Regions from separate parts of the Amycolatopsis sp. NPDC023774 genome, predicted to be linked through region 1. Evidence: riboswitches for the same ligand, from Rfam matches in the RefSeq annotation. Region 1 holds a riboswitch; the other holds the start of a gene.
What was found. Region 1 has a riboswitch for thiamine pyrophosphate ahead of thiO (glycine oxidase ThiO). Riboswitches for the same ligand answer to the same signal wherever they lie in the genome.
Positions count from the first base shown of each region.

Region 2: another riboswitch for thiamine pyrophosphate. It lies ahead of AB0F91_RS03220 (thiamine ABC transporter substrate-binding protein); the one in region 1 lies ahead of thiO (glycine oxidase ThiO).

Region 1 is NZ_JBFAAJ010000001.1:64,780-75,822, reverse strand. Features, by position in the region: gene AB0F91_RS00390 (phosphatidylinositol-specific phospholipase C domain-containing protein) at 1-540, opposite strand, end outside; gene thiD (bifunctional hydroxymethylpyrimidine kinase/phosphomethylpyrimidine kinase) at 654-1,487, shown strand; gene AB0F91_RS00380 (MarR family transcriptional regulator) at 2,173-2,604, opposite strand; gene AB0F91_RS00375 (thiazole synthase) at 2,954-3,715, opposite strand; gene thiS (sulfur carrier protein ThiS) at 3,712-3,912, opposite strand; gene thiO (glycine oxidase ThiO) at 3,912-4,988, opposite strand; TPP riboswitch at 4,983-5,088, opposite strand; gene thiE (thiamine phosphate synthase) at 5,119-5,784, shown strand; gene AB0F91_RS00355 (hypothetical protein) at 5,781-6,572, opposite strand; gene AB0F91_RS00350 (threonine/serine dehydratase) at 6,727-7,671, shown strand; gene AB0F91_RS00345 (MFS transporter) at 7,676-9,229, opposite strand; gene AB0F91_RS00340 (GntR family transcriptional regulator) at 9,332-10,087, opposite strand; gene AB0F91_RS00335 (SIS domain-containing protein) at 10,243-11,043, shown strand, end outside.
Region 2 is NZ_JBFAAJ010000001.1:625,564-636,606, forward strand. Features, by position in the region: gene AB0F91_RS03185 (exonuclease SbcCD subunit D C-terminal domain-containing protein) at 1-993, shown strand, start outside; gene AB0F91_RS03190 (SMC family ATPase) at 990-3,953, shown strand; gene AB0F91_RS03195 (methylated-DNA--[protein]-cysteine S-methyltransferase) at 4,172-4,675, opposite strand; gene AB0F91_RS03200 (AlkA N-terminal domain-containing protein) at 4,672-6,102, opposite strand; gene ychF (redox-regulated ATPase YchF) at 6,205-7,287, shown strand; gene AB0F91_RS03210 (hypothetical protein) at 7,647-7,955, opposite strand; gene AB0F91_RS03215 (4a-hydroxytetrahydrobiopterin dehydratase) at 8,859-9,146, opposite strand; TPP riboswitch at 9,180-9,295, shown strand; gene AB0F91_RS03220 (thiamine ABC transporter substrate-binding protein) at 9,314-10,369, shown strand; gene AB0F91_RS03225 (iron ABC transporter permease) at 10,345-11,043, shown strand, end outside.

The sequences.
Region 1 (11,043 bases):
GTCCGCCTTGGCCGCGTCGTCCAGCGTCGCGTAGCTGCCGAGCAGGTCGGCCGGCTTGAAGACGGCGCTGCCGAGGTGGGCGCGGAACGCGGCGTCCAGCTCATCGGGGCCCATTCCGGTGTTGTCCGAGAAGCCGGTCTTCATCTCGAGCTTCAGTGTGAGCGGCGTGTGGTCCGGGTGGGCCGCGAGCCAGATGCGGATGTCGTCGAGGCAGTACTCGAGGTTCTTGTTCGTCCCGCCCTGGTAGAGATCGGCGGTCGTCGACGCGGCGACGCAGTTGTTGCTGTTGCCCAACGGGTTCGAGTGGCTCACCTTCCACTCGTGGGTGACGAAGTCCGGCCACACGTCGAGCTCGATCAGCGACGAGCCGTTGTCCAGCGCCTGAGCGAGGAACGGGTACGCGGCCGGGTCGTAGGTGTTGTGCACGCCGACCGTGGTCACGTGCGAGAGCTTCGGGCTGTCCGCGTTCGCCACGGCTGCCCCGGACAACGACGTGGCGACGAGGGCGCCGACCGCCACGACCACTGAAGCGAGTTTCATCCTGACCCCTTCACCCACCGATAGTGCGATGGCACTCACACTGTGCCACCGTGATGGACTGTGGATGAAGGACAGCTGACCAAATGGACTAGACCAGAAGTCGGAAAGTGCCCATGACTGAAAACCCGAGCCCGCCGTCGGCGTTGACCATCGCCGGTTCCGACTCCGGTGGCGCAGCCGGACTGCAGGCCGATTTGCGGACATTCCTCACTTGTGGCGTGCACGGGCTCGTCGCCGTGACGGCCGTGACGGTACAGAACACGTTGGGAGTCCACGATCGCGCGGACATCCCGCCGCACGTCGTCGCCGGCCAGATCGAGGCCGTCGCGTCGGATATGGGTGTGGGCGCGGCGAAAACGGGCATGCTGGCGTCGGCGCAGATCATCCACGCCGTGGCGACGGCGTGCGACAACGCGGGAATCGGGCGCGACCACGAGGTGCCGTTCGTGGTCGACCCGGTGGCGGCGTCGATGACCGGCCACCCGCTCTTCGACGCCGACGGGCTGTCCGCGCTGCGCGAGGAGCTGCTGCCGCGCGCGACCGTGCTGACGCCCAACCTCGACGAGGTGCGCCTGTTGACCGGCCTGACCGTGACCGACCGCGAGGGCATGCACACCGCGGCCGTGGCGCTGCACCGGCTGGGCCCCGAGTACGTGCTCGTGAAGAGCGGCCACCTCGTCTCCGACCCGGAGTGCGTCGACCTCCTCTTCGACGGCTCGACGTTCGTGAAGCTGCCCGGCCCGCGCTTCAACACCCCGCACACCCACGGCGCGGGCGACACCATGGCGTCGGCGCTGACGGCCGGGCTGGCGAAAGGGATGTCGGTCGTCGAGGCCGCGCGCTACGGCAAGTGGTTCGTGTCGCACGCGGTCGAGCACTCGTACCCGATGGGGGCGAAGGTGGGGCCGGTGTCTGCGTTCTGGCGGCTGGCACCGGAGGACCGGTAGCCGGCCGCGGCGGCGCCGGTACTGTTTGGCGCCGTAGCCTGTGAAGCCGGGTTCGGCTTCACAGGCTGAGCGGAGCGCCCGCCCGCGTCGAAGACTTCGCGGGCCGAGTAGCGCGCGCACCGACGTCGAAGACTTCGCGGGCCCGGCGCGACAGGGCTTTGCCGTCTACCACATCAGCGCGCGGGCTCGCTGCCAAGCCGCTGATTTGTCCACAGCCGAAACGCTTTTCCCGACGTTGTCCACAGATTTGCCGAACCCCGTTTCCGGGCCGCTGACCTCGGTAGGCTGGAACAGGGACGCCCCCCTTGGGAGGGCGGGGGCCGTTTCCTCCCGACGGCGGCCCGATTCCGTCCGGGCGGGGGCGCGTTTTTCTCGGGCAGGGACCCGATTCGCTCCAGGCGACGGCCCGATTCCTTCCGGGCAGGGGCGCGTTTTCCTCCGGGCGACAACCCGTTTTCCTCCGGGCGGCGGCCCGTTTTTCTCCGGGCGCGGCGCAGCAGCGATTCAGCGCACTGGTGGTCGGTGGTCGCGACGAGCGGTGGCAGGTGTACGGCGGAGCGGTCCCGGCCGCGGTCAGCCGGGCGCACGGCAATCGCCCGCGGTGGGGCGTCTGGCGGTGCCCGTGCGCTGACGCCCGCGTCACGTCCGTCCGGAAGGCGCACCGCGCGGGGTGTCCCGCCGGCAGCTAGCTGTCGTCGGAGATCAGGGCCTCCAGGGCCGGCAGCGCGATCGTGAGGGCTTCACGGTATTCCGGGCTCAGTTTGTCGAGGCGGCGGTTAAGTTCCTGCACCCGCGTGGACCGCACGCCGGACACGAGCCGCTCGCCCTCTTCCGTCGCGCGGGCGAGCCAGGCGCGGCGGTCGACGGGGTCGGATTCGCGCGTGACGTAACCCGCCTCGACGAGGGTGGCGATGATGCGCGACATCGTGGCCGCCGCGACGCCCTCCTTCGCCGCGAGGTCACCGAGGCGCAGCTGACCGAAGTGGACGAGCGTGGCGAGGGCCGAGATCGCGCCGTGGCCGGGCCCGGGGACCCCCGCCTGCCGCAACGAGCGCGACAGCCGCCCCACGGCCAGGTACAACCTGCCCGAGACGTCCTGGACCGAGGATAGAGTCACGGCTGGCTCCTCCTACCGCTGTTGCCCGCCGCCTTTGCGCCGGAAAGGTTTCGTCCACCATAAGGCCTGCCGGTGCACGTTCGGCGTTAAGCGCGGACGAAATCACCGACCAGGACGCCCAACGCGGCCCACTTGCACCCCGCGGCTTACCCGCGGCTACCCCCGGCAGGGCGAAACCGGCCGCACACGCACGGCGGCCGGGCCTTCCGCCACACCCGAAGCCGGGGCCGATCGGCTCGCCTGCCGCCGCGCTCGTGCCGTCGGCACAGCCCACCGCACCCATCGGCACGCGGGCGTTGCCGAGGCGCCCCCCGGAGGCCCACCTACGCCGGCACACGCACGACAGCCGTCAGCGGGGCGGGCTCGACGCGTGGGCCCAGAAGCGCTGCGGAACCCGGCCGGCGTCCCGCGCCAGGCGGCCCGCTTCGACGCCCGCGCGCATCGCCGCGGCCATGCGTTCCGGGTCCTTGGCGCGCGTGACGGCGGTGGACAGCAGCACCGCGTCGCAGCCCAGTTCCATGGCGAGGCAGGCGTCGGAAGCGGTGCCGATGCCCGCGTCGAGGATGACGGGAACCATGGCGCGCGCGACGATCAGCTCGATGTTGTGCGGGTTGCGGATGCCGAGGCCCGTGCCGATGGGAGCGCCCAGAGGCATCACGGCCGCGCAGCCGGCTTCCTCGAGCCGCAGGGCGAGCACCGGGTCGTCGTTGGTGTACGCGAGCACAGTGAAGCCGTCGGCCGCCAGTTGCTCCGCGGCGTCCAGGGTTTCGAACGGGTCGGGCAGCAGGGTGCGGTCGTCGGCGTGGACCTCGAGCTTGATGAGGTCCGTGTCGAGCGCCTCGCGGGCCAGCTCAGCGGTCAGCACGGCCTCCGCGGCGGTGCGGCAGCCGGCGGTGTTGGGCAGCAGCTTGATCCCGAGGCGCCGGACGAGGCCGAGCACGCCGGTGCCGCCGTCGGAGTCGGCTTTGCGCATGGCGACCGTCGTGAGTTCGGTGCCCGACGCGACCAGCGCGCGTTCCAGCACCGACAGGTTCGCGGCACCACCGGTCCCGATGATCAGCCTCGACGACAGCTTGTGCTCGCCGATGACCAGAGCGTCGTCCACAGTCAGCCTCCCTGCACCGCGGTCAGCACGTCGATGTTCGCGCCCTTCGGCACCACCGACGCCTCCCACTCGCCCCGGCGCACGACCTCGCCGTTCACCGCGACGGCCACGCCCTGGCGGGTCACGTCGAGCGCGTCGAGCACCTCCGAAACGGTGGCGCCGTCGGGGAACTCGCGCCAGCTCCCGTTGACCTTGATCTCCATCAGACTCGCTCCTTCTGCAGCAAACGGGCGGGCGCGGCCGCCCCGATCTCGCCCGGTGGGGCCTCGCCGGCCAGCCACGCGACCACGGCGTCGGCGGTGACGGGGGCCATCAGCAAGCCGTTGCGGTGGTGCCCCGTCGCCGCGTACACGCCTTCGCCGAGCTCGCCGATGTACGGCAGCGCGTCGCGGCTTCCCGCGCGCAGCCCGGCCGCGGTCTCGACGAGCTCGTACTCCGTGATACCCGGCAGGATCCGTTCGGCACCTTCCAGCAGCTCTCGCACGCCACGCGCGGTCACGGTCTCGTCGAAGCCCGCTTCGTACTGCGTCGCGCCGAGCACGAGCTCGCCGTCAGCACGCGGCACGAGGTAGATCGGCCGGCCCTCCACCACCGCGCGCACCGTGTAGGGCGGGGGCGGCAGGCAGCCCCGGCGCGGCCGCAGCCGCAGGATTTCGCCCTTGAGCGGCCGCACGGCGTCGGCCAGCAGCGGGTGCAACGCACCCGTCCACGCGCCGGCGGCCAGCACGACGGGACCGGTCACGTGGTCGAGCGAAGTAACCCGCGAAGCGGAGAACTCGACCCCCCGCTTCGAGCACGCGTCGACCAGCGCCGTGAGCAGCTTCCGGTTGTCGACAGCCAGATCACCCGGCACGTGCAGCCCGCTGCGCACCGCACCCAGACCCGGCGCGAGGCGGCGCGCCGCCCGTCCGGTGAGCCGCTCGACGTCGCGGCCCAGCGAGGTCAGGTACTCCGCGAGGATGTCGAGGTGCCCGGCGTCGGCGCTGTCGAACGCGACCACGATCGTGCCGTGTGAAGCCAGCCCCGGGTCCGTGCCCTCGGCCGCGAGGTCACGCGCGAACGCGGGCCAGCGCCGCAGCGACTCCTCACCGAGCCTGAGCACGTGCTCCTCACCCGGCCACGCCTCCGTGACCGGCGCCAGCATGCCGCCGGCCAGCCAGGACGCGCCGCGCGCGGGTGCCGGATCGACCACCGTGACGCGGTGGCCGCGGGCCGCCGCGCGCCAGGCCGCGGACAGGCCGATGACACCGCCGCCGACTACGGTGAGGTTCTCGCTCATGGAAATCACGCTCCCTGCGCCGGCATGACCCGGATCAGGTTCCACGGTCGGAGCGGCAGCTCCCTCTCAGCCCGTGCCTCGGGCTCCCGTGCGGACCACCCCACCGTAGCGCGCGGGTAACGTCCCCGCTATGCCCGCCCTGACCGGATCACAGATCCGCACCCGCCTGGCCGATTCGCGGCTGTACCTGTGCACCGACGCCCGCTCGTCGCGCGGCGACCTCGCCGAGTTCATCGACGCGGCGCTGGTCGGCGGCGTCGACATCGTGCAGCTGCGGGACAAGACGAACGGCGCCCCGCTCGAGGCCGCGCAGGAGATCGCGGCTCTCGAGGTGCTCGCCGAAGCGTGCGCGCGTCACGGTGCGCTGCTGTCGGTGAACGACCGCGCCGACGTCGCCCTCGCCGTGGGCGCCGACGTGCTGCACCTGGGCCAGGACGACATCCCCGTGCCACTCGCGCGCCGCATTCTGGGCGACGACGTGGTGATCGGCCGCTCCACGCACTCGGTCGAGCAGGCCACCGCAGCCGCCGCCGAGGACGGGGTGGACTACTTCTGCACCGGCCCGTGCTGGCCGACGCCCACCAAGCCCGGCCGGTACGCACCGGGCCTGGACCTCGTGTGCGCGACCGCGAAAACCGGCACCCACCGGCCGTGGTTCGCGATCGGCGGCATCGACACCGAGCGGCTGCCGGAGGTACTGGCGGCCGGCGCGACGCGGATCGTCGTGGTCCGCGCCATCACCGACGCCGAAGACCCGAAGGCGGCCGCGCAGGCGCTCAAGTCCCGGCTCGGTTAGGGGGCCGGAGTCGCCGAACCCGCCTTCGTCTGCGGCGCGCTCGGCGTGGTCGACGGCGCTCCGCCCGTGCTCGACGGCGGCGCAGCGCTGTCCGAGCTACTTGAAGACGTCGGGCTTTCGCTGGTCGACGTGCTCGAAGACGAGGACGACGGCGGCGGCGTGTTCGACTCTGTCTCGCTGGGCGGCGCGCTGTTCTCCGAAGTCGCGGGCGGGTTGGTTTTCTCGTCCTGCTGCTGGTGCTGGCTCGTGCCCGGGTCGTGGCGGACGATCCCGGGTCCGGGCCCGCCGGCCAGCTCGACCACGACCGAGATACCGACGGCCACGGCCGTGGCGACCACGCTCGTCCCGATGATGATCGGCCAGCGCAGCTTCCGCAGCTTGTCGGCGAACGATTCCTCCGGCTCCGGCCGCTCCGGCCCCGTGAGCTTCGAGATCCGCACCGTCGGCATCTCCGACGGGTCGAGCGGCAGGAGCACGGTCGGCATCTGCGCCGGGTCGTCCACCGGCGGCAGCCCGGACTTGCCCGCCTTGCGCTGCCCGGCCGTCACGAGCACCGCGCGCGCCCTCAACGCGGCCTCGCGCGTGCGCTGCAGCGAACGCAGATACAGCTCGGCGCCGACCGTGGTGATCACGCTCGCCACCCCGGCGCCCACGACGGTCCCCGCCACGCCCAGCGTCGAACCCAGCAACGCGGCCGTGACGGCGGCCAGCGCCGTCGCCACCACCTGCGCCGGGCGGAAACTCTTCTTCTCGCCCTGCTCCGATGTCTTTTTCCGCTCCTCGCTCATGATCCCGATCTGCTAGTTCCCGCCTGTTTCCCCCGTCGTGTTCAACGAGTTAGTCGCGTGAGGAACTCCCCGCGTTGCCCATCCGTGAGCGAGGACACGTCGACCGTCCACAATGGATAGACTATGGCTCACACTTTCCTGACATACTCGCCACATGCGATTGGTGACGATCTCCGAAATCGAGGCCGCGGCGAAGCGGGTAGCCGACCACGCCGTGCGCACGCCGCTGCTGCGCCAGCACTGGGCCGAAGGCGAGCTGTGGCTCAAACCCGAGAGCCTGCAACAGATCGGCGCGTTCAAGATCCGCGGCGCGTACAACGCGATCGCCTCACTCGACGACGCGGAGCGCGCACGCGGCGTGGTTGCGTATTCCAGCGGTAACCACGCGCAGGCGGTCGCCTACTCCGCCCACGCCTTCGGCATTCCCGCCGTGATCGTGGTGCCGGACGTGGCGCCGCGGCTCAAGGTCGAGGCCACCCGGAGCTGGGGCGCCGAGGTGATCGAGGTGCCGATCGCCGAGCAGGAACCGGTCGCGTCCGCGCTGGCGAAGGAGCGCGGGCTCACCTACATCCCGCCGTTCGACCATCCCGACGTGATCGCGGGGCAGGGCACCGCGGGCCTCGAAATCGCCGCCGACCTGCCGGACGTCGACACCGTGCTCGTGCCGGTGAGCGGCGGCGGGCTCGCTTCCGGCGTCGGCACGGCGATCAAGGCGCTGTGCCCCGGCGCGAAGGTCATCGCCGTCGAGCCCGAGCTGGCCGGTGACACCGCCGAGAGCCTGCGTGCCGGCCGCCGCGTCGAGTGGCCGATGGACCGGCGGGCCCGCACGATCGCCGACGGCCTGCGCGCCCAGCCGTCGGACCTCACATTCGCGCACTTGCAGAGCGTGCTCGACGGCATCGTCACCGTGACCGAGGACGAGATTCGCGACGCCACGCGCGTGCTGGCCCGCCGGGCTCGGATCGTGGCCGAGCCCAGCGGCGCGACGGCCACCGCCGCGTTCCTGCACCACGCCGGCGAGCTGCCTGGCGGCAAGACGGTGTCGGTGATCTCCGGCGGCAACGTCGATCCGAAACTGCTGGCCGAGCTGCTCGCTTAGCGGCTCAGTCGCGCGCCGGGCCCGCGCGGACGTGGGTCGGCGGTCCGTCCACCCCGCACGAGAAGCACTCGCCGAGGTGGGGCGACCCGTCGTCCGCGGTCCGCTTGGCCTCGGGCCCGGCCGCGCCACCCGAGGTGTCTCCGGAATCGTCCGGCGAACCGAGCACGCCGTTGTGAATCCCCAACGCGATGAGGCCCCCGGCGATCGCCAGGACGGCGCAGATGAGCAGTGCCATGCGCCAGCCGGCCGTCAGCGCGACGGGGTCGCGGTAGGCCGAACCGGTGAGTCCGGCGGCTGCGGGGAGCACCGCGACCGCAAGAAGACCACCCGTTCGGGCGATCGCGTTGTTCACTCCGGACGCGACACCGGCGAAGCGGTCGGGGGCCGCGGCGAGCACCGTCGCGGTCACCGGCGCCACCGTGCACGCGAGTCCGAGGCCGAACACGACCACCGCGGGGAAGACCGAACCGAGGTAGGAGGACCCCGGTCCGACGCGGATCAGCAGCAGCATGCCGACGCCGATCACGATGGGTCCGACCACCAGCTGCAGGCGCGGCCCGATGCGCTGGGCCAGCGCACCCGAGCGGCCCGAGAGCAGCAGCATGATGATCGTGATCGGCAGGCCGGCCAGGCCCGCGAGCGTCGGCGGGTAGTTGAGGGAGACCTGCAGCTGCAGGACCAGCAGCATCATCACGGCGCCCAGCGCGGCGTAGACCACGAACGTGAGCGCGTTGGAGAGCGTGAACGTCCGGTTCCGGAAGAGGCTGGGCGGCACGAGCGGTTCGTGGGAGTGGTGCTGCAGCCAGAGGAACACGCCCAGCCCGGCGATGCCGGCGGCCAGCGCGATCAGCACGATCGGGTCGCCGATGCCGCGGCCGGGCGCTTCGACCAACGCTCCGGTGATCCCCGCGAGCCCGATCGCGCCCGTCGCGGCGGCCGTGAAGTCCGGGTGGCCGGTGGCCGTCTCGTCGCGCGACTCGGGCACGAACTTCAGCGCCATCAGCACGACGACAATGGCCAGCGGCAAGTTGATCAGGAACGCCAGCCGCCAGGACCAGACCTGGACGAGCACACCGCCGAGCAGTGGTCCGACCGCGGCGGCCAGACCACCCAGCCCGGACCACGCACCGATCGCGCGTGCCCGGTCGTTGTGCACGAACGACGACTGCAGGATCGCCAGTGAGCCCGGCGTCAGCAGCGCGCCGCCGATCCCCTGGATGATCCGGAAGACGACCAGCTCCGTGGTCGAGGTGGCGATCGCGCACAGCGCCGAGGCGATGCCGAACCACACCACGCCGATCAGGTACATGCGGCGCCGGCCGTAGCGGTCGCCGAGCGAGCCGGCCACGAGGATGAGCGCGGCGAGCGCCAACATGTAGCCGTCGAGGATCCACTGCAGGCCGGCGACCGTGGCACCGAGCTCCTCGCCGATCCGGGGCAGCGCGACGTTGACGATCGTCCCGTCGAGCATGGCCATGCTCGAACCGAGGATCGTCGTCCACAGCACCCCGCGCGCCAGCGGCGTGCCCCAGCGGATCCCGCTGTCCGTCGTCGTCACCGGGCACGCTCGAAAGTCATGCGCACACGGTGTCGCGATGCCGGTCCGGGCGCAACCACCCACGCCCGGCCCGGCGACGGCTCGCGGGCCCCCCGGCCCGGCTCACGGCAGCAGCGTCGTGACGAACTTGTATCGGTCGCCGCGGTACACCGAGCGCGCGAACTCCACCGGCTTGCCGTCGGTGGCGAACGAGTGCCGCGTCAGCATCATCACCGGCATGCCGACGTCCGCGCCGAGCATCTCGGCTTCCTGCGGGCCGGCGAGCGAAGTCTCGATCGTCTCCTCGGCCCGCTCCAGCTCGACGCCGTAGTGCTCACGAAGCACTGCGTAGAGCGACCCTCCGGCCGAAATGTGCTTGCGCAGCCCGCGGAAGCGCCCGAGCGGCAGGTGCGTCGTCTCCAGCGCCATGGGCTGGGAATCGGCCAGCCGCAGACGGCGAAGGCGAAGAATTTTCGCACCCTGGCGGATCGCGAGCAGTTTCGCGAGTTCGCCCTCCACGGGCAATTCTTCGAGTTCGAGCAGTTTCGACGACGGCTTCAGGCCTTGCTTGCGCATGTCCTCCGTGTACGAGGACAGTTGCAGCCGTTGCGCGAGCTTCGGCTCGGCCGCGAACGTGCCCTTGCCTTGAACGCGGTGCAAGCGACCCTCGGCCGTCAGGTCCGCCAGCGCCTGCCGCACGGTGGTGCGCGACACGGTGAACTCGCCCGCCAGCGCCCGTTCCGTCGGAATCGGCGAGCCCGGCGGCAGAGCCTCGAGCAGATCCAGCAGGTGCTGTTTCAGCGCCCAGTACTTGGGTTCGCGCTGTCCGCGCACACCCGCCGTGGTCCCCGCCTCACTCGCGGGGGATGTCTCCAACATGACCGGCTCCCTCAGCTTTCCCTCACTATCGCGCCACTTCCCCGTCAAGAAACGTACCCTTCACCACAAACGCTCCGCCCGGCTAGCATTGGTCTAGACCTGACCGCACGCCGCTCAGCACACCCGGGGCTCCGGTCCCGGCGGAGAGGAAAGTGATGACCCAACAACATCCCGGCGAGCACATGGCCGCGGAAATCTCGGAGCAGCCTGCCGTACTGGCCGGACTGGTCGAGCGGCAGGGCGAAATAGCCGACGTAGCTGAAAAGATTTCACAAAAGCCGCCCCGTTTCGCTTTGCTCGCCGCCCGGGGTTCGAGTGACCACGCCGCGTTGTACGCCAAGTACCTGATCGAGGTGCTCCTGGGTCTTCCCGCGGGTCTCGTGTCACCGTCCACCGCCACGCTCTACGGCGCACGACCAGACCTGAAGGACGTGCTCTTCGTCACCGTGAGCCAGAGCGGTGGCTCTCCCGACCTCATCGAGGTCACCGAAGCCGCCCGTCGTCAGGGCGCGCTCACGGTGTCGGTCACGAACACGCCGGACTCGCCTCTGCGCGCGGCGGCCGAGCTGGGCGTGGACATCGGCGCCGGCCTGGAGAAGGCGGTGGCCGCGACGAAGACGTACTCCGCGACACTGCTCGCGCTGTACTTGTTCATCGACGCCGTGCGCGGCGGCAAGGCGGCCGACGCGCAGAAGCTCGGCGACCTCGCCCAGCAGACGCTCGACGACGCGGCCGAAGGCGTGCAGCGCGCGGTGGACCGCTACCGCTTCGTCGACCGCGTGCTCACCACCGGCCGCGGTTACTCGTACGCGACGGCGCTCGAAGGTTCGTTGAAGCTGGCGGAGACGAGCTACCTCGCCGCCCGCGCGTACAGCGGTGCGGACCTGCTTCACGGTCCGGTCGCGGCCGTCGACGGCGAGACCGCCGTGCTCGCGGTGACCAGCGCGGGCCACGGC
Region 2 (11,043 bases), 560 kb from region 1:
CCCTCGGCCGAAGCGGTCCGAGTCGCCACCAAGGCCATGAGCCGCATCCGCCAGGCCGGCGCACAGCTCGTGATCACACCCGGCAACCACGACTCCGCGGCTCGGCTGGGCGCCTTCGCGGACTTCGCGGCCGCCGGCGGTCTGCACCTGCGCGCCACCGTCGCGGGCCTCGCCGAACCCGTGCTGCTGAACGACGAACACGGTGACGTCGCGATCTACGGCATCCCGTACCTCGAACCCGAGCCGTCACGGCACGCCCTCGGCGTACCGGAAGCGCGCGGACACACCGGCGTGCTCACCGAAGCCATGCGCCGCGTACGCGAAGACCTTGCCGCGCGGCCGGAAACGCGGTCGGTGGTCCTGGCCCACGCGTTCGTCACGGGCGGCGCGAGCAGCGAATCCGAACGCACCATCGCCGTCGGCGGCGTCGAGCAGGTGCCCGGTGACGTCTTCGACGGCGTCGACTACGTGGCGCTCGGCCACCTCCACGGCCCGCAGACCCTCGCCGAGCACCTCCGCTACTCCGGCAGCCCGCTGGCCTACTCGTTTTCCGAGGCACACCAACGGAAATCGGTATGGCTCGTCGACCTCGACGCGGCCGGGCTCGCCGAGGTCCGCCGCCACGAACTGCCCGTGCCGCGCCCGCTCGCGACGCTGCGCGGCGAGCTGCAGGAGCTGCTGGACGCGCCGGAACACGAGGAATGGCGCGACCACTTCCTGTCGGTCACGGTCACCGACCGCGTGCGTCCGGTCGACGGGATGCGCCGCCTGCGCGAGCGGTTCCCGTACGCCGTGCACCTGGACTGGGAGCCCGAAGGCGGGCTCGCCGGCGCGCAGCTGAAGTACGCCGACGCCGTCCGCGGGCGCACCGACATCGAGATCGCCCGCAGCTTCCTCGACGACTGCCGCGGCGCGCTCCCCACGGAAACCGAGGAACGGCTGGTGTTCCTCGCGCTCGAAGCGGCCAACCGGGCGGCGGTGGCGAAACTGTGAGGCTGCACCTGCTGGAGGTCGAGGCGTTCGGTCCGTACGCGGGCCGCGAGGTGGTCGATTTCGATGCGCTCGGCGCCGACGGCCTCTTCCTCCTGCACGGCGACACCGGCGCCGGCAAGACCACGCTGCTCGACGCCATCGCGTTCGCGCTGTTCGGCGTGGTCCCGGGCGCGCGCGGTGACGTGAAGCGGCTGCGGTGCGACGTCGCCGCGCCCGAGCAGCTCACCGAGGTCGTGCTGGAGCTGACGGTGCAGCGCCAGCGGCTGCGGATCGTGCGCAGCCCGGAGTACCAGCGCGCCAAGAAACGCGGCGACGGGTTCACCACGCAGCAGGCGAAGGTGTCGCTGACCTGGGTCGGCGAGCCGCCGGCCGGGCTGCCGCCCGACGGGATCATCCGGATCGACGAGGTCGCGCGAACCGTCGAGCGGCTGCTGGGGATGACGGCCGCGCAGTTCTTCCAGGTCGTGTTGTTGCCGCAGGGAGAGTTCGCGAAGTTCCTGCGCTCCGACACCACCGAGCGCGAGAAGCTGCTGGAGCGGCTCTTCGGGACCGAGCGCTTCTCCGACGTCGAGCGCTGGTTCGCCGACTTGCGCGCCGAACGTGGGCGGGCGCTGGAAAAGCGGCAGCAGGAGCTGCGGGAGCTCGTCGCGCGCTACGCCCAGGAAGCGCAGCAGGAGCCGCCGGAAGAAGACCAGGCGGAGTGGGTCGACGCCGTGCTCGCGGAGGTCGCCGCCCGAGCGGAGGCGGCGGAAACCGAAGCGGCACAAGCACGTTCGGCCGCGACCAAGGCCGAGACCACGCTGCGGGAAGCGGAGGAGGACGCCGACCGCATCCGCCGCGTCCGCACCGCGCACACGCGGCTCGCGCAGATCGCCGAGACCGCGGGCGAACGCGCGGAGTGGACCGAGGAGATCGCGGCCGCGCGGCGGGCGTCGGCGGTGGTGCCCGAGGTCGAGCTGCTGGAACGTCGGGCTTCGGAGCTGGGCGACGCGCAGCTCGCCGAGGCCGACCACACGCGCGCCTTGGCCGAACTGGGTTTCGACTCCGTCGGCCTTGCGTCGGCGGACCTGCGCGAGCGCGCCGGATCGCTGCGCGAGGAGGCCGGCGCGCTCGCCGAACTGGTCGCGGAGGCCGAGCAGCAGCGCGTGGACACCGAGCGCCGCGACGAGCGGAAGGTGGCGGCCGGTGCGGCGGCCGAGCGCGTCACCGAGTTGCAGACGCGGCTGGCGGAGCTGCCGGAGCGGCTCACCGCGCTGCGGGGCGAAGCGGCGTCGGCGGCTGAAGCGGCGGCGAAGCTGGATGGTGCGAAGGCCCGCGTCGACGAGCTGACCACCTTCGCGCGCGCGGCCGCGGAGCTGCCGGAGGCCGTTGCGAAGGTCGGGCGTGGTGAGGCGAAGCTGCGTGAGGTCGTGGACGCGCATCAGGCGGCTCGTCAGCATCGACTTGACCTGCGGGAACGTCGGCTGGAAGGCATGGCCGCCGAGCTGGCCGCGAGCCTGGCCGACGGCGCGCCGTGCCCGGTGTGCGGGTCGGCGGAGCATCCGGCGCCGGCGCGGCACGGGGCTGAGCTCGTAGCCCCTGAGGAGGAACGGGCCGCGGAGGAGTCGGAGCAGAAGGCCGGCGCCCTGCGGCAACGCGTGGTGTCCGCGCTGGAGGAGGCGAAGGCGCGGCTGGACGCGCTGCGCGAGCGGCTGGGTGAGCGGACGGCCGAGTCCGTGGCCGCGGAGCTGGCGGAGGCTCGGGCCGGCGTGGGCGCGCTCTCCGAGCAGGCCGCGCGGAAGGACCAGCTCGCCCGGCACGTCGTCAAGCTGGAGCAGGAAGCCGACCAGCTGGCGGAGCAACGGCGCCGGGCCGACCAGGCCGTCACGGAGGCACAGGCCGAGGTCCGTGCCCTGGAGGAACGGCTGGCCGAACGCTCGCAGCGGCTGCTCGAAGGGCGTGGTGAGTTCCCCGACGTCGCCGCGCGCCGGCGGCACCTGCTCACGTTGGCGGGGGCGTTGGATTCCGTCGCGGAGGCGCGCACGGCCGTGGTCGGTGCGGAGTCCCGCCTCGCCGAGCAACACGGCCTGGTCGAAATCTCCCTGCACGCCAAGGGTTTCGCCACTCTGGAGGAGATGCGTGGCGCGGTCCGTTCCGACGAGCAGGTCACGAAGCTCGAACAAGGCCTCGCCGAAGCCGATGCGACGGCCGCGGGGGCGCGGGAGCTGCTGGCACAGCCCGAGCTGTTCGGCATCTCGCCCGACGACGTAGTGGAGGTCGCGCCACTGGCCGAAGTGGCGAAGGCCGCGCGCGAGCGGGCGGAGACGGCGTTCGCGGCGCTGAAATCCGTGGCGGCGCAGCACGGCGAGCTGAAGAAGCTGGCCGCGCGGATGGGCAAGGCGCTCGCGGAATTCGCTCCCGTCGAGGCCGAATACAACGAGCTGCGCGCACTGTCCGAAGTGGTCAATGGTCGCGGCCAGAACTCGCGCAAGATGTCGCTGCGTTCGTACGTGCTCGCCGCGCGGCTGGAGGAGGTCGCGCTCGCGGCCACCGCTCGCCTGCGCACCATGAGCCAGGGCCGCTACTCGTTCGTGCACTCCGACGCGGCCGGCGCACGCGGCACCCGCGGCGGCCTCGGCCTCGACGTGCTCGACGACTACTCCGGGGCCGTCCGCCCCGCGAAGACCCTCTCGGGCGGCGAGTCGTTCCTCGCGTCGCTCTCGCTGGCGCTCGGCCTGGCCGACGTCGTCGCCGGCGAAACCGGCGGTGCGCTGCTCGACACCCTGTTCGTCGACGAGGGTTTCGGCACCCTCGATGCCGAAACCCTCGACGTCGTGATGAACATCCTCGACGAGCTGCGCGCCGGCGGCCGGGTCGTCGGCCTCGTCTCGCACGTCGAAGAACTCCGCCAACGCATCCCGACCCGCCTGCGCGTGCACAAGTCCCGCACCGGCTCACGGATCGAGCTCCGCACGGCGTAAGGCTCAGCGCGAGACGTGGGCCAACGCCGCCGTGCGGAGGGCCGTGGGGCTGCCGCCGAGAGGGCGGCGTGCCTGCTCCGGCAGCTTCGTTCGTGAGCGGCCAACGGCGACGTCAGCTGCGGCCGAAGAAGCCGATGGCGCCGTCCGCCGTGGCGACAGGGGGCCGAAGCAAGCTAGCGGTCGTGAGTTGGCTGCGAGGGCGGCGTACTCGGAGTAACTCAGGCAGCTGCTTCATGCGTCAGCAGCCAGCGCTTCGCGTCCGTGCCCCAGCGGAAGTTGCCGACCGCACCGCCGGTGCGGACCACGCGGTGGCAGGGCACGAAGAGGGCGGCAGCATTGCGGGCGCAGGCCGAGGCGGCGGCGCGGATAGCCGTGGGGCTGCCCGAGAGCGTGGCGTACTCGGCGTAGCTCACCGGGCTGCCCGGCGGGACCTTGCGCAGCATGTCCCAAGCGTGCTGGCGGAAGGCACCGGAGCGTTGGCGCACCTCGATGTCGTCGACGGCATCCAGCTCGCCCGCGTGGTAGCGGCGTACGGCGGTCGTGACGGGGCCCAGGTCGCGGCGCCGGGTGAGCGTCGCCGGGGCCAGTGCCGGGGAGATGAGCGGGGTCAGCTCCGCGACGTCGGCGGTCCAGCCGGAGGCGAGGACGGCGCCGTCGCCCGTGACCACGGCGGTGAAGGGGCCGATCTTGGTGTCCACACTGGACCAGAAGGCGGTGCTCACGAGAGGTTCTCCTCAGGGTCGAAGGTCTGCAGGTAACAGGTGGCGTACGAGCTCCACGGCCGCCAGCCGCGGGCCGCGCCGGGTAGGTCGAGGCCGAGGGCGGCGGCAGAGCGGCGGACAGCGGGGTCGGTGGTGACCAGGACGTCGGGGGCGCCGAGCACGCGCATCAGGACGTAGTCGGCGTCGATGCCGAACGAGAGCAACTCCGCCCGCAGCTCACCCGGATCCCGGCCGATGTGCGGGTCGAGGCTACCGTCCGCCAATGCCGCGGCGACGGTCTTGACGTGCGGTTTCACGTTGGCGGCGGCCACGACCCCGGGTTCCGGGAAGAGCGTGGTCAGGGTGTCCATCGGCGGCTCGCGGGGCGGAACCCGGGCGCCGAGCGCGGCGACGGAGGCGGCGGCCGAGCCGAGTACGGCGCGCAGGACCAGCTCCGGCCCGTCGACCGCGCCGGGCACGCGCAGCCCCGGCACCTTCGTAACCAGCGGCGCGAGCACCGGATCCGCGCCGAGGACACGCGCGACGGCCTCGGGGTCCGCGTCGAGGTCGAGCAGCCGCCGGACGCGGGAGACCGCGCTGCCGAGGTCGCGCAGGTCGGTCAACGCCAGGTCGCACCGGACATGGTCCGGTTGCGGCGATAGCCAGACCAGGCCGGGGCCGTGGGAAAGCCGTAGCGTGCGGCCGTATCCGGTGATGCCGTCGGCGCTCTCCTCGGCGGCCTCGACCCCCGGCAACGCGTGCGACGCGTGGTAACGCAGCACGCCCTGCGCGTCGAACGGCGCGCGGAACGGCAGGCGCAGGCTCAGCCGCGTCGAGCCGGTGGGTTCAGCGCGGCGGCCGCGACGCAGTGAAGCCGCGCGAAGCTGCGAAGGCGTCGTCGCGAAGACCTCGCGGATCGTCTCGTTGAATTGCCGGATGCTGGAGAAGCCGGCGGCGAACGCGACGTCGGTGAGGGGCAGCGCCGAGAGCTCGATCAGCAGCCGCGCGGAGTGCGCGCGGTGGGCGCGGGCGAGCGCGAGGGGGCCGGCGCCCAGCTCGGCGGTGAGGACGCGGCCGAGCTGGCGTTCCGAGTAGCCGAGCCGCCGCGCCAGGCCGGGCACGCCTTCGCGCTCGACCAAGCCGTCGGAGATCAGGCGCATGGCGCGGGCAGCCAGGTCGGCGCGCACGTTCCAGTCGGGCGAACCCGGCACGGCGTCGGGCAGGCAGCGCCGGCACGCGCGGAAGCCGCTCGCCTGGGCGGCGGCAGACGTGGGGAAGAACCGCACGTTCTGGGCCTTCGGTGTGATCGCCGGGCAGGACGGGCGGCAGTAGATGCCGGTGGTGCGCACGGCCATGATGAACTGGCCGTCGAACCGCTGGTCGCGGGCGGTGACGGCCCGGTAGCAGCGCTCGGTGTCGCGCCAGAGGGGGGCGGTCAGAGTGGCCATGAGGTCGATGGTGCCAGCAGGTCGCGGGCTTGGCTGGCGGGAATCCGACACGGCGTTACCGGGTCGGCCGGGGCGTTTGCCGGGCACGTAGACTCAACTGTCGTGAGTCTGACCCTCGGTATCGTCGGCCTGCCCAACGTCGGCAAGTCCACCCTGTTCAACGCGCTGACGCGCAACGACGTGCTCGCCGCGAACTACCCCTTCGCGACGATCGAGTCCAACGTCGGCGTCGTCCCGCTGCCGGACCCGCGCCTCGACAAGCTGGCGGAGATGTACAGCTCGGAGAAGATCGTGCCGGCTGTCGTGTCCTTTGTGGACATCGCGGGCATCGTGAAGGGTGCGTCCGAGGGTGCCGGACTGGGCAACAAGTTCCTCGCGAACATCCGCGAGGCCAACGCGATCTGCCAGGTCATCCGCGTGTTCGACGACCCGGACGTGGTCCACGTCGACGGCCGCATCGATCCGTCGAGCGACATCGAGACCATCAACACCGAGCTGATCCTCGCCGACCTGCAGACGCTCGACAAGGCCCTGCCGCGCCTCGAGAAGGAGGCGCGCACCAAGAAGGAGGCGCGCCCGGCGCTGGAGAACGCGCAGCGCGCCAAGGAAATCCTCGACGCGGGCCGCACGCTGTTCCAGGCACAGAAGGAAGTGGACTTCGAGTCGCTGCGCGAGCTGAGCCTGCTGACGACGAAGCCGTTCCTGTACGTCTTCAACGCCGACGAGGGCGTGCTGACGGATTCCGGCCGGCGCGAGGAACTGGAGAAGCTCGTCGCCCCCGCCGACGCCGTCTTCCTCGACGCGAAGGTCGAATCCGAGCTGCTGGAACTCGACGATGAGGAGTCCGTGCGCGAGCTGCTGGAGTCCGTGGGCCAGGCCGAGCCGGGCCTCAACGCCCTCGCCCGCGCCGGCTTCCACACCCTGGGCCTGCAGACCTACCTCACCGCGGGCCCGAAGGAATCGCGCGCCTGGACGATCCCCCAGGGCGCCACCGCCCCCCAAGCCGCCGGCGTCATCCACACGGACTTCGAGCGCGGCTTCATCAAGGCGGAGATCGTGTCGTACACCGATTTGATGGAGGCCGGCTCGATGGCCGCTGCGCGCGCCGCGGGGAAGGTGCGCATGGAGGGCAAGGATTATCTGATGGCGGACGGGGATGTGGTGGAGTTCAGGTTCAACGTCTGAGCCTTGCTCGCGGTCGTGGGCTCGGCGGATGACCGACGAACTGGCTGTCGCTCTCCAAGAGCACCACGCGATGCCATTTCCTGCTCCCGAGGTCGTTCGAGGTGCGGACTACGGCTCGGTCTGCGCCGTGATGATCGCCGCTGACATCGTCGGCCAGTCGCAAAGGATTGACGGCGGGGAGCTGCTGTCGGATCGGTCGTGGAACTTTCTCGCGGAGCGCGAGGCCAGGTTGCAGGGCTCGCTCTCCGAGTTCCCCGAAGCGGGCGGCCGTATTGCGAACACCTCCTGCGCATTGCGGAACTCGCGTTCAAGCGCATGGACGCACGTGCCGCTGCTCGGTCCGGGTCCGACGCGGGGCTTCAGAACAACGTCAGCTGACCCTCGGGTGGGCGGGTCCGCGCGATGATGGCGTCGCAGCGGTGGCAGGTCACGGCTTCGTCCGTCGGGTTCAGACCGCGGTAGTCCCAGCCGTTGAGGCCGGTCCCGCAGGCGGGCAGCCATTCCTCGGTGACGAGGTGGACCGTGCCGGTGGCCGTGCGGCCGTGGACGCGGGTCGTGTTCGGTGGCGCTGCCGGGCGGTGGTGCCTGAGGCGACGCTGGAACGCCGCGAGCGGTTCGCGCCGCCGGGGCAGGGCGAACAACGCCGGTGGGTCATCCTCCGGAGTCATGACCACCACGGTCGCAGGCTCTCGTGGTGATCGTCTACCGCCAACCCGGGGTTGCTCCACGCACACAGGTTCAGCATTCGTTCTTCGGCAACATGCCCTGTTCGCACAGCCAGTCGTGTTGGATTTCGCCGGAGGTTTTGCCGCGGCCAGGACCGCTGGGGTCGAGATAGCCCTGGTATTCCTTGCAGCTCGGGTTGAACTTGCGTGCGTTGACGGCTCGTTGGCCGCAGCCGGGGCGGGTGTCGCGGATCCGGGGTTTGGGTGACTTCCGGGTGGTCCGCGGCGTGGAGGCCGACGTCGTCGTGGCCGCCGGAGGGGGCGACGTCGGAGGGGGCGACGTCGGTGAAGGGGGTGGCGTGGTCGGCGAAACCGGAGCGGCAGGGGCCGCCGAAGTCGACACGGGCGCCGGCGGCGGGTCAGGTCGCGCGCAGGACGCGGCAGCCAGGCACAGCACGGCTGCCGCGCACGCGACGGAGGAACGGTTCATGCCGAGTCGTCGGCACCGAACCGTCCGGTGTTTCGGAGGGTGATGAGAACGCTCAGCTGAGCAGACCGAGCACCACCAGGGCCGCCAGTGTGAACGCCGTGGCGAACAGAGTGATCCAGGCGCGCTGGGTGGGCGAGAGGGCGGTGGGCGAGTTGTTCATCGCGTGTCCTAGCGGGGGTGGGGCGGGCGGATTCCGCTGGGATAGCGCGCTGATCAAGGGTGGTGTTACAGCCTGTGGTCGAGATCACGGTGGGCGCGGAAAGTGCGCCACAGGACCGCGCCGGCGACGGCGACCATCAGGGTGAACGCGAGAGTGCCGACAACGATTGCCTGGGTCATGAAAGGGGTCCCTCCTCGTGGAACGTACGAAGAGAGGACGTGTCAGCCCGCGGGAGGTGTCGCGACAGTAGGGCGCGTCACACGGTGAGCGCGGCGTCGATCTGGCCGGCGAGAGCGAAGTCCTTCGAGGTGAGGCCGCCTTCCGAATGGGTGGAGAGGCGGAAGGTCACCGTGCGCCAGCGGATGTCGATGTCCGGGTGGTGGTCGGCGGCCTCGGCGAGTTCGGCGACGCGGACGACGTAGGCCACGGCGTTCGGGAACGAAGAGAGGGTCACCGAACGGGTGATCGTGGCGCCGTCGCGTTGCCAGTCGGGCACGGTGGCCAGGGCGGACGAGATCTCGGAGTCGCTCAGTAGTTGCGCCATGTGTCCAATGGTGAACCCGTTTGGGCTACGCTGCACGGTTGCCACGGGAGTCCGGTGCAGCCGGGCTGAGAGGCGGGCGGTGAAAGCCCGCGACCGTTCGCACCTGATTCCGGATCATGCCGGCGCAGGGAGGGCTGCTCTCCCCGCATCCGGCGCAAGGAGGGCAGATGATTCCGCGGACCGCACGCACGGTGCTGGGACTGACCATGGTCACGGTGCTGGCGAGCGCGTGCTCGCTGTCCGGCGGCTCGGGCGGCGACGCCCAGCAGACGCCGACGGTCACGCTCGTCACGCACGACTCGTTCGTCGCGCCGCAGGACGTGCTCGACGCGTTCCAGAGGCAGTCCGGGATCAAGCTCAAGATCCTCAAGTCGGGCGACGCGGGGGAGCTCACCAACAAGCTGGTTCTCACCAAGGCCAACCCGATCGGCGACGTCGCGTTCGGCGTCGACAACACGTTCGCGTCGCGCGCGCTGGGTGAAGGCGTCTTCCAGCCGTACACGAGCCCCGAGGCCGACCGCGGGCCGCAGCGGTACTCGGTGGATCCGCAACACCGCCTGAGTGCGGTCGACGTCGGCGACGTCTGCGTCAACATCGACCCCGCCTACTTCGCGAGCAAGCACCTGCCCGAGCCCAAGACGTACGACGACCTCGCCGACCCGAAGTACAAGGACCTGACCGTCGCCGAGAGCCCCGCCACGGCGTCGCCCGGGCTGGCGTTCCTGCTGGGCACCGTGGCGAAGTACGGCGAGCAGGGCTGGCACGACTACTGGGCGAAGCTCAAGGCCAACGGCGTGAAGGTCGACAGCGGCTGGGAAGAGGCCTACACCAAGGACTTCTCCGGCTCCTCGGGCAAGGGGCCGCGCCCGATCGTGGTCTCCTACGCGTCCTCCCCGGCCGCCGAGATCGGCGACGACGGCAAGCCGCGCACCAAGGCCCTGCTCGACACGTGCTTCCGCCAGATCGAGTATGTCGGCGTCCTCGCGAACACCAAGCAGGTCCCGCAGGCCCAGAAGGTGGTCGACTTCCTGCTGTCGCAGCAGTTCCAGGCGACGGTCGCGGCCAACATGTACGTCTACCCGGCCCGCGAGGGCGTGGACCTGCCCACCGGCTGGGCCGCGGCCGCGCCGCTGCCGCAGGACCCCGCGACTCTGCCCGCCGACCAGATCCAGGCCGGTCGTGAGAAGTGGATCGGTGAATGGCGCTCGCTCATGGGCGCGTAACGCCGGCGCAAACGGCGCGCACAGCCGGCCTCGCGCTGCTCGGCCTGCTGCCCGTCGCGTTCCTGGTCGTGTTCTTCGCCTGGCCGGTCGTCGCGATCCTCGGCCGCGGCTTCTCGGCCGGCGGCGTGGACACGGTCCTGGCCGACGCGCAGACGTGGCAGCTCGCCGCGTTCACGCTGGTCGGCGCCGCCGCGTCCACGGTCGTCGCCGTGGTCGCGGGGCTGCCGGTGGCGTACGTGCTCGCGCGCGTGAAGCTGCCGGGCGTCGGGCTCGCCCGCACCCTGGTGCTGGTGCCCTTCGTCCTGCCGACGGTGGTCGTCGGGCTCGCGTTCCGCGCGCTGTGGCCCGACGGCGGCGTGCTGCCGCTGGTGCTGGCCAACGCGTTTTTCAACGTCGCCGTGGTCGCCCGGACCGTCGCCGGGCTGTGGCGCCACCTCGACCCACGGGCGACCGAGGCCGCCCGCGCGTTGGGCGCCTCGCCGTGGCGGGCCTTTCGCACGGTGACGCTCCCGGCGCTCGGCCCGGCCGTCGCGTCGGCGGCGGCGGTCGTCTTCCTCTTCTGCGCCACCAGTTTCGGCGTGGTGCTCATCCTCGGCGGCGGCCGCTACCGCACGCTCGAGACCGAGATCTACCTGCGCACGGTCGACCTGCTGGACCTCTCCGGAGCGGCCGCG